2 regions of the Enterobacter sp. C4G1 genome follow, and region 1 is predicted to be linked to the other one. Evidence: predicted binding sites of a transcription regulator. Region 1 holds the regulator's gene; the other holds the start of a gene.
The links. Region 1 encodes sigma-54, which starts transcription at its own class of promoters, with help from an activator protein. Its sites were predicted from a motif close to GTTGGCACANNTTTCGCTNT; they were not measured.
Positions count from the first base shown of each region.

Region 1 (5,192 bases):
TCTGACGATATCAGAAGCCGCGTTGTTAGCGGCCGTGTTGCCCAATCCCGTCCGCTTTAAGGCCAGTGCCCCGTCGGGGTATGTTCGTGGTCGTCAGGCGTGGATTATGCGGCAAATGCGCCAGTTAGGCGGGGAAGGATTTATGACGGGAAATAAGCTGTATTAGTGACCCTCTCCGTGAAGGAGAGGGCGGATGCATCAGTCTAGTCTTCATCAAACCCGGCATTAAACAGTGCTATCACTGCAGCCAGAGCTTCTTCTTCCTGTGGGCCTGTTGCCTCAACTTCAATTTGTCTGCCCTTGGCAGAATCCAGCATCAGTAGCGCGATAACGCTATTGGCTTCAGCCTCTGTACCTTCATCGTTACGCAGCAGAACCTCCGCATCAAAGCCCTGCATCAGTTCAAACAGTTTCATCGCCGGGCGGGCGTGCATACCCAGCTTATTAGTGATTTCAACAGTTTGTTTTACGGTCATGTTTTACGTTTTTCCAGCGTGCGATGACGGGACTGAACGTTCTTCCCGCGTGAGCGGAAGTAGTCGGCCAGTTGTTCGGCAATGTACACCGAACGATGTTTACCACCGGTACAGCCAATCGCCACCGTCAGGTAGCTGCGATTGTTTGTTTCCAGCATAGGTAACCATAGCTCAAGGTAACTGCGCGTCTGGTAGATAAAATTGTGAACTTCTGTGTGCCTGTCGAGGAACGCCGCCACGGGTTTATCAAGACCGGTCATTGGACGCAGTTTGGGATCCCAGTGGGGGTTAGGCAGGAAGCGCACGTCGAAAACATAATCCGCATCGATAGGAATGCCGTGCTTAAAGCCGAAGGATTCGAACACCATTGTCAGTTCGCGCTCGCGTTTACCCAGCAAACGAGTTCGGAGCATTTCAGCCAGTTCGTGAACGGACATTTCAGATGTATCGACAATGAGGTCTGCACGAGAGCGCAATGGCTCCAGCAGGTCGCTCTCTTCGTCGATGGCGCTTTCCAGAGAGAGATTCTTACTGGAGAGCGGATGCAAACGGCGGGTATCGCTGTAACGACGGATCAGTGTGTTACGGTCAGCATCAAGGAACAGCAACTGAGGCGAAAACGAGTCAGGCAGGTTGCTCATCGCCTGTTCAAAGACTTCCGGTGATTCTGGCATGTTACGGACGTCGATACTGACGGCAGCAGACGTTTGTCGGTCCGCGAGCGTCCGGGCCAGGTCGGGCAGCAGCACAACCGGCAGGTTATCGACACAGTAAAAACCCATATCTTCAAGCGCGCGGAGGGCGACGGATTTACCCGACCCTGAACGACCGCTGACGATCATCAGCACCATGTTCCGTTTCTCCTCAGGACAACAGATGTAAAGGACATCTCCCGGTTATGCATCATCCTGATTGCCTTCTGCTTCAGTGATAATTTGATATAACTCTTCATCACTTTGGGCTGAGCGCAGTCTACGGCAAATAGTTTTATCAGCCAGACGTTTAGCGACCAGCGAAAGCGTATGCAGATGGGTTTTGGTCTGGTCAGCAGGAACCAGCAGCGCGAAGAGGAGATCGACTGGCTGATTATCGATGGCGTCGAAGGCGATAGGCGTTTCGAGCTGCACAAATACACCGACGGCACGCAGGGTGTCTTCTTCCAGCTTACCATGCGGGATAGCAATGCCGTTGCCAATGCCAGTACTGCCCATTTTTTCGCGGGTCAGAATAGCTTCGAACACCACCTGCGACGGCAGGCCCAGCTGTTTTGCGGCCAGTTCACTGATGATTTCCAGCGCACGTTTTTTGCTCTGGCAGTGAACGCCACTACGGGTACATTCCTGGTTAAGGACATTGCTCAGTTGAAGAGCGGAATCGTTGTTCATCATAATTTCACCTAAGCGCTAACTGTACAAATGGCCTGTTGTGTTTCACAACAGGCCTTCCTGCACCCGTTAACTGCCCGGACAATTAGTGTTGTTTCAGTTTATCTTTATGTTTATTAAGCTGTCGTGCGAGCTTGTCAATCAAGCCGTCGATAGCAGCATACATGTCTTGCCCTTCCGCACTGGCATGGAGTTCACCCCCGTTCACGTGCAGGGTTGCATCCGAGATATGAGTCACTTTCTCCACTTTCAACACAATATAGACCTGGTTGATCCTTTCGAAATACTGTTCAAGTTTCGTGAACTTAGCGTTCACAAAGTCGCGTAAAGCATCAGTAATTTCGACGTTGTGTCCTGTGATGTTGAGCTGCATAGTGTCTTCCTTATCGGTTGTGTCAGACCAGTTGTTTACGCTGGTTAGACGGCGGAATGGATAAAGACTCTCGATACTTTGCAACAGTACGGCGTGCCACCATGATACCCTGATCGGACAGCATGGTGGTTAACTTACTGTCACTCAGTGGCTTCGCGGGATTCTCCGCGGCGATCAACTTCTTCACCAGTGCGCGAATTGCCGTCGACGAGGCTTCGCCGCCGCCTTCGGTATTCACGTGGCTGGAGAAGAAATACTTAAGCTCAAAAATACCACGTGGACTGTGCAGATACTTCTGCGTTGTCACGCGGGAAATGGTTGATTCATGCATTTCGACGGCCTGGGCAATATCTGCCAGCACCATCGGTTTCATATACTCTTCGCCCTGCTCAAAGAACGCCTGCTGCTGCTCGACAATACAGCGGCTTACACGGAGCAGCGTATCATTTCTGCTCTCCAGACTTTTGATCAGCCATCGCGCTTCCTGAAGATTGCTACGAATATATTGATTGTCGGAGTCGTTGCGTGCGCTGGTGCACATGGAGGCGTACTGCTGGTTGATTTGCAGGCGAGGAATGCTGTCTGAATTCAATTCTACAACCCAGCGGTCGTTATGTTTTCTGACCAGCACATCCGGGATAACGTATTCGGGTTCGCTGGTCTGGATGGATTGTCCGGGGCGAGGATCAAGCGACTGGATCAGATTGACGGCTTCTTTCAACACCTCTTCTTTCAGGCGGGTGACGCGCATCAGTGTACGGAAGTCATGGTTTGCCAGCAGATCCAGATGATCGCTGATGATTAACCGGGCTTCTTCAATCCAGGGGGTCTCTTTGGCGAACTGAGAAAGCTGGATCAGCAAGCAGTCGCGCAGATCTTTCGCGGCCACGCCAACCGGGTCGAAGCGCTGAATACGCTTCAGAACCGCTTCAATTTCCTCGAGTTCGATCTCCTCATCGCCGATGCTTTCAAGAATATCGTCCAGAGAAACGGTCAAATATCCGGTGTCATCAACGGCATCGACAATGGATGTTGCAATCGCACGATCGGTGTCAGAGAATGGCGTTAACTCCACCTGCCACATAAGGTAATCCTGAAGCGACTGGGTGGTTTCGCCCTGATAGACCGGTAGCTCATCATCCTGGTAGTCCGCGCGCGTCCCGGACGGGGTTCCTGCGGTGTAAATTTCATCCCAGCTGGCATCCAAAGGCAGCTCGTCCGGCATCTCTTTTTGTTCGAGAGCATCAACGGTATCGAGCGTTTCGGTGTCCTGCGTTTGCTGAGTATCTACCTCGTCATGAAGATCGGTTTGCTCCAGCAACGGGTTGCTGTCCAGTGCTTGCTGGAGTTCCTGCTGAAGTTCTAACGTGGACAGTTGCAACAGGCGAATCGCTTGTTGTAGCTGTGGCGTCATCGCCAGTTGTTGGCTGAGCCTTAATTGCAAACCTTGCTTCATGTTCAGAGCATTTTTCTCCGGTGCGGCGTTACGTTACCTCTACCCTATCAGAGTCTGAAGTCTTCCCCAAGGTACACGCGCTTAACATGCTCATCTTCGAGGATCTGCGTCGGCGTACCGTGGGCAATCAGATGGCCCTGGCTCACAATATAAGCGCGTTCACAAACGGCCAGCGTTTCACGGACGTTGTGGTCAGTGATCAGTACGCCAAGCCCGCTGTCACGCAGATGTTCAATAATACGTTTGATATCGATGACGGAAATAGGGTCAACGCCCGCGAAGGGTTCATCCAGCAGGATGAATTTCGGGTTTGCAGCCAGTGCGCGCGCAATCTCGACACGACGACGTTCACCGCCTGACAGTGCCTGACCTAAGCTATCGCGCAGGTGTTCAATATGAAACTCTTCCATCAGTTCGTTAGCGCGATCCTGACGCTGCTCGCTCGACAGATCGTCGCGGATCTGCAAGACGGCCATCAGGTTATCGAAGACGCTTAAACGGCGGAAAATGGACGCTTCCTGAGGAAGATAGCCGATACCACGGCGCGCACGGGCGTGCAGCGGCAGCAGGCTGATATCTTCATCATCAATGACAATGTTGCCTGCATCACGCGGCACAATGCCCACCACCATGTAGAAGGTAGTGGTTTTACCCGCACCGTTGGGACCTAAAAGGCCAACAATTTCGCCGGAGTTGACGGACAGACTGACATCTTCCACGACGCGGCGGCCCTTATAGGCCTTAGCGAGATTTTTTGCAGTTAATGTTGCCATAACGAATTAGTTACTCTTCTTCTGTGCCGGGGCCTGGCTTTTGCCTTTATCTTGCAGCTGTGAAGGAACAAGCACGGTGGTAACGCGTTTGCCTTTCTCGCTGGAAGCCTGCATTTTTTGCTCTTTCACCAGATAGGTGATCTGGTCGCCGGTGATATTGCTGTCCAGCTGTTCCAGGTAGGCGTTACCGGTCAGAATGACAAGATCCTTCGCCAGTTCATAGTGCATATGTGTGGCGTGGCCCTTCACCGGTTTACCGTTGTCCTGCATCTGGTAGAAGGTTGCCGGGTTGCCATAACCATCAATAATTTCTTTGCCTTGCTCGCCGCCCGGACGGGTAACGACCACTTTGTCGGCATTAATTTTGATGGTGCCCTGAGTCATGACGACGTTGCCGGTAAAGGTGACGACATTACCCTGCATATCGAGAGACTGGGTGTCAGATTCAATATGAATCGGCTGTTCGGTATCACCAGTCACAGCAAGTGCGGGAAGACTGGCTGCCAGCAGCGCGCTGGCGATAACAAAATTAAGGCTGAGTTTGTTTGTTTTGAATTTCATAAGAGGATCTAACCTTTTCAATCAGCTCGGCGTTTTTGCTGCGTAAGTTCCCGCGCATTCTCAGACCGCTGGAATTAAATGTTGTGCCATACAGTGTAACCAGATCTTGCGAAGTCACATCCTGGGTCACCAGGTTAATCTGGGCATTATCTGTTGTAATTTTACGCA
Region 1 covers NZ_JBQVVV010000001.1:498,835-504,026, reverse strand. Annotated here, with positions in the region: gene mtgA (monofunctional biosynthetic peptidoglycan transglycosylase) at 1-166, shown strand, start outside; gene npr (PTS phosphocarrier protein NPr) at 204-476, opposite strand; gene rapZ (RNase adapter RapZ) at 473-1,327, opposite strand; gene ptsN (PTS IIA-like nitrogen regulatory protein PtsN) at 1,373-1,864, opposite strand; gene hpf (ribosome hibernation promoting factor) at 1,947-2,234, opposite strand; gene rpoN (RNA polymerase factor sigma-54) at 2,257-3,690, opposite strand; gene lptB (LPS export ABC transporter ATP-binding protein) at 3,738-4,463, opposite strand; gene lptA (lipopolysaccharide ABC transporter substrate-binding protein LptA) at 4,470-5,024, opposite strand; gene lptC (LPS export ABC transporter periplasmic protein LptC) at 4,993-5,192, opposite strand, start outside.

Region 2 (5,192 bases), 550 kb from region 1:
CGCATTCCCATCTCCTGGGAGAGATAGACGTGATCCGCTGCGGCATTTACCTCAGGATATTCATCTGGCCAGAATGTCGTGTGCAGACGGTTGGTATTTGACAGGACCACCACCCGGTGCCCTTGTTTGCGAAGTTTTTTCATGATGTCGGTGACTTCCGGGCGGATCGCCACAAATACAGCCTGCCAGCCGTGAGCAAATTGCTCGTAGCTTAATGACAGGTCCATTTCGTGACAAAAGCGCTCGGCAAACTCTTCATCACTGATTTCACCACGCTCATGCTGATGGAAGGTCTCACTCATCGCGAAGCTCTGTTTTAATGTCGCCAGCGGAACGCGGCTAAAGTCGCTCCATGCGCCCAGCACCCGATTAAAATCGATATCGACGATTACATTTCCTAAGTCAAAGATATAAAGCATGTTTATCTCCTTTTCGCCGTGGAAAAGTAACTGTAGCGGGAAAGATAAGCTTTGGCTATGCGCTGCGACATAACGCATAAAAAGAAAAACCCCGCCACAAAGGACGGGGTTTTGCAGACTAAAAGAAGCGTGAATTAGTCTTCTTTCGGACCGCGCATCGCACGTTTACGATCGTTCTCGGTCAGGTGACGTTTACGGATACGAATTGACTGTGGAGTCACTTCTACCAGTTCGTCATCATCGATGAATTCCAGAGCTTGCTCCAGGGTCATCTTGACTGGTGGAACCAGGACCGTTGCTTCGTCAGTACCTGACGCACGCATGTTGGTCAGTTTCTTACCGGTCAGGCAGTTTACAGTCAGGTCGTTAGAACGACTGTGAATACCGATGATCTGGCCTTGTAAACTTCAGCACCGTGACCCAGGAACAGCTTACCGCGGTCCTGCAGGCTGAACAGTGCGAACGCAACCGCTTTACCCTGACCGTTGGAGATCAGAACGCCGTTGTTACGCTGGCCAACTTCGCCTGGACGAACGTCGTCGTAGTGGCTGAAGGTGGAGTACAGCAGACCAGTACCAGAAGTCATGGTCATGAACTCAGAACGGAAGCCGATCAGGCCACGGCTTGGGATCACGTAGTCGAGACGTACGCGGCCTTTGCCATCTGGATTCATGTTTTTCAGGTCGCCTTTACGCTCACCCAGAGCCTGCATTACAGAACCCTGATGCTGCTCTTCAACGTCCAGCGTTACGTTTTCGAACGGCTCTTGTTTACGGCCGTCGATTTCGCGGAAGATTACTTTCGGACGGGAAACCGCCATTTCGAAACCTTCACGACGCATGTTTTCGATAAGAACAGACAGGTGCAGCTCACCACGACCAGAAACACGGAATGCGTCTGCATCCGGAGTTTCTTCAACACGCAGCGCAACGTTGTGCACCAGCTCTTTGTTCAGGCGGTCAAGGATCTGACGAGAGGTAACGAACTTACCTTCTTTACCACAGAACGGAGAGGTGTTGACGTTGAAGAACATGGACACGGTTGGTTCATCAACGGACAGAGCTGGCAGTGCTTCGACGCTCTGCGGATCGCAGATGGTGTCGGAGATGTTCAGCTCACCCAGGCCGGTGATTGCGATGATGTCGCCAGCTTCAGCAACGTCACTCTCGATACGCTCAAGACCCAGGTGAGTCAGCACTTTACCGACTTTACCGTTACGGGTTTTGCCTTCGCTATCGATGATAGTAACCTGCTGGTTAGGCTTAACTTTACCGCGCTTGATACGACCAATGCCGATTACGCCAACATAGTTGTTGTAGTCGAGCTGAGAGATCTGCATCTGCAGGGTGCCGTCGAGATCAACGCTTGGTGCAGGAACACGGTCAACAATCGCCTGGTACAGCGGGGTCATGTCTTCAGCCATGTCTTCGTGGTCCAGACCTGCGATACCGTTCAGCGCAGAAGCGTAAACGATAGGGAAGTCCAGCTGCTCGTCGGTCGCATCAAGGTTAACGAACAGGTCAAATACCTGGTCAACAACCCAGTCAGGACGCGCGCCAGGACGGTCAACCTTGTTGATAACAACGATTGGCTTCAGACCATGGGCAAATGCCTTTTTGGTCACGAAGCGCGTCTGCGGCATTGGGCCATCCATTGCGTCAACGACCAGCAGCACGGAGTCTACCATGGACATTACACGTTCAACTTCACCACCGAAGTCGGCGTGCCCTGGGGTATCAACGATGTTGATACGGTAGTCATTCCATTTAATCGCGGTGTTTTTCGCGAGGATGGTAATCCCACGCTCTTTCTCCAAATCGTTGGAGTCCATCACGCGTTCTTGAGTTTCGGCACGAGCATCAAACGTACCGGATTGCTGCAGCAGCTTATCAACCAGGGTAGTTTTACCATGGTCAACGTGCGCGATGATGGCGATGTTACGCAAATTTTCGATCACAACTTTGCCTCAGGCATTTAGAAATAGCGCGTTATTGTACACGGATTAATCGCACTACAAAACAGGATCACAAACATCCCCCGCAAACAAGTATTGCAGAGATGCTTTGTGATCGCTTTCACGGAGCGGTAAAGGGCGCTTTAACGTAAATTGCACCAATATGGTGCTCAATGTTCACCATGGAGCACTATACTGGTGCAACATAACCATCATGGTGCAGCCCTTTTGCACTATGGTGCGCATGATAACGCCTTTTTGGGGTGTTTTAAAAGTTGGCACAGATTTCGCTTTATAAAAAATATGGCAACACAGCCAGTACAAGACAAAAATTGAAGACCTCGTTACCACGACGACAATGACCAATCTGGAGAGTTAAGTATGTCCGCTGAACACGTTTTGACGATGCTGAACGAACATGAAGTGAAGTTTGTTGATCTGCGCTTCACCGATACCAAAGGTAAAGAACAGCACGTCACAATCCCTGCACATCAGGTGAACGCCGAATTCTTTGAAGAAGGCAAAATGTTTGACGGCTCCTCCATTGGTGGCTGGAAAGGCATTAACGAATCAGACATGGTTCTGATGCCGGACGCAACTACTGCGCTCATTGACCCGTTCTTCGAAGAACCTACTCTGATCATCCGTTGCGATATTCTCGAACCAGGCACACTGCAAGGTTACGACCGTGACCCACGCTCCATCGCTAAGCGCGCAGAAGAGTACCTGCGTTCTACCGGTATCGCAGACACCGTTCTGTTCGGGCCAGAGCCAGAATTCTTCCTGTTTGACGACATCCGTTTTGGTGCTTCAATTTCTGGTTCCCACGTTGCTATCGATGACATCGAAGGCGCATGGAACTCCTCCACCAAATATGAAGGTGGTAACAAAGGTCACCGTCCAGGCGTGAAAGGCGGTTACTTCCCGGTTCCTCCGGTCGATTCCTCACAGGACATCCGTTCTACCATGTGTCTGATCATGGAAGAGATGGGCCTGGTTGTTGAAGCTCACCACCACGAAGTGGCAACTGCTGGCCAGAACGAAATCGCAACCCGCTTCAACACCATGACCAAAAAAGCGGATGAGATTCAGATCTACAAATACGTTGTGCACAACGTTGCGCACCGTTTCGGTAAAACTGCGACCTTCATGCCAAAACCAATGTTTGGCGACAACGGTTCCGGTATGCACTGCCACATGTCTCTGTCCAAGAACGGCACCAACCTGTTCTCTGGCGACAAATATGCGGGTCTGTCCGAGCAAGCGCTGTTCTACATCGGTGGTGTTATCAAACACGCTAAAGCGATCAACGCCCTGGCGAACCCAACCACCAACTCCTACAAGCGTCTGGTCCCAGGCTATGAAGCACCAGTAATGCTGGCTTACTCTGCCCGTAACCGTTCTGCTTCTATCCGTATCCCGGTTGTTGCTTCTCCGAAAGCGCGTCGTATCGAAGTTCGCTTCCCGGACCCAGCAGCTAACCCATACCTGTGTTTCGCTGCTCTGCTGATGGCTGGTCTTGACGGTATCAAGAACAAGATCCACCCAGGTGAAGCAATGGACAAAAACCTGTATGACCTGCCGCCAGAAGAAGCGAAAGAGATCCCACAGGTTGCCGGTTCTCTGGAAGAAGCGCTGCAGGCGCTGGACGCAGACCGCGAGTTCCTGACTGCCGGTGGTGTGTTCACTGACGATGCTATCGATGCATACATCGCTCTGCGTATCGAAGAGAACGACCGTGTGCGTATGACTCCGCACCCAGTTGAATTCGAACTGTACTACAGCGTTTAATTTTTAACGGGTTTCGCGCGACTTTTTACGCGCGACCCCGAAAGCTGTTTTTTTGTTGCCGTGGAAACTTTCAGCCCATCTTCGGATGGGCTTTTTTCTCCACCAACAACCTGATCTCACGCGCTTTTACGCCGAAAAAGCTATACTGCACTAAATTAGTGCAAACAACTCCAGGAGACTGCTGAATGGCAACTGGCACGCTGCCCGATGCTGGGCAGATCCTCAATTCTTTAATTAACAGTATCTTGTTGGTCGACGACGAGCTGGCAGTGCATTACGCCAACCCGGCGGCACAGCAACTGCTTGCCCAGAGCGCACGCAAACTGTTTGGTACACCGCTCCCGGAATTGCTGAGCTACTTTTCACTGAATATTGGCCTGATGCAGGAAAGTTTACAGGCCGGTCAGGGGTTCACCGATAACGAAGTGACGCTGGTGATAGACGGACGTTCCCATATTCTTTCGCTGACGGCGCAACGCCTTCCTGAGGGGCTTATTCTGCTCGAAATGGCACCGATGGATAATCAGCGTCGCCTTAGTCAGGAACAGCTCCAGCATGCTCAGCAGATCGCTGCCCGGGATTTGGTGCGTGGCCTGGCCCATGAAATCAAAAACCCACTGGGTGGTTTGCGCGGTGCGGCGCAGCTGCTGACAAAAGCACTCCCCGACCCTGCGCTTGCCGAATACACCAACGTCATCATTGAGCAGGCAGACCGTCTGCGTAATCTGGTCGACAGACTGCTTGGGCCGCAGCAACCGGGAATGCACGTATCAGAAAGCATTCATAAAGTGGCCGAGCGAGTGGTGAAACTCGTGTCGATGGAGCTACCGGAAAACGTCACGCTGGTGCGCGATTACGATCCAAGCCTGCCAGAACTGGCGCACGATCCTGACCAGATTGAACAGGTTCTTTTGAATATCGTGCGTAATGCCCTTCAGGCGCTTGGGCCTGAAGGTGGTGAAATTATTCTGCGTACCCGTACCGCTTTCCAGTTAACGCTGCACGGTGTGCGTTACCGACTTGCGGCA
Region 2 covers NZ_JBQVVV010000001.1:1,045,680-1,050,871, forward strand. Annotated here, with positions in the region: gene yihX (glucose-1-phosphatase) at 1-419, opposite strand, end outside; partial or broken gene typA (ribosome-dependent GTPase TypA) at 554-2,376, opposite strand; gene glnA (glutamate--ammonia ligase) at 2,755-4,164, shown strand; gene glnL (nitrogen regulation protein NR(II)) at 4,350-5,192, shown strand, end outside.
Region 2: the regulator sigma-54 is predicted to act here: its motif matches at 2,648-2,667, upstream of glnA (glutamate--ammonia ligase).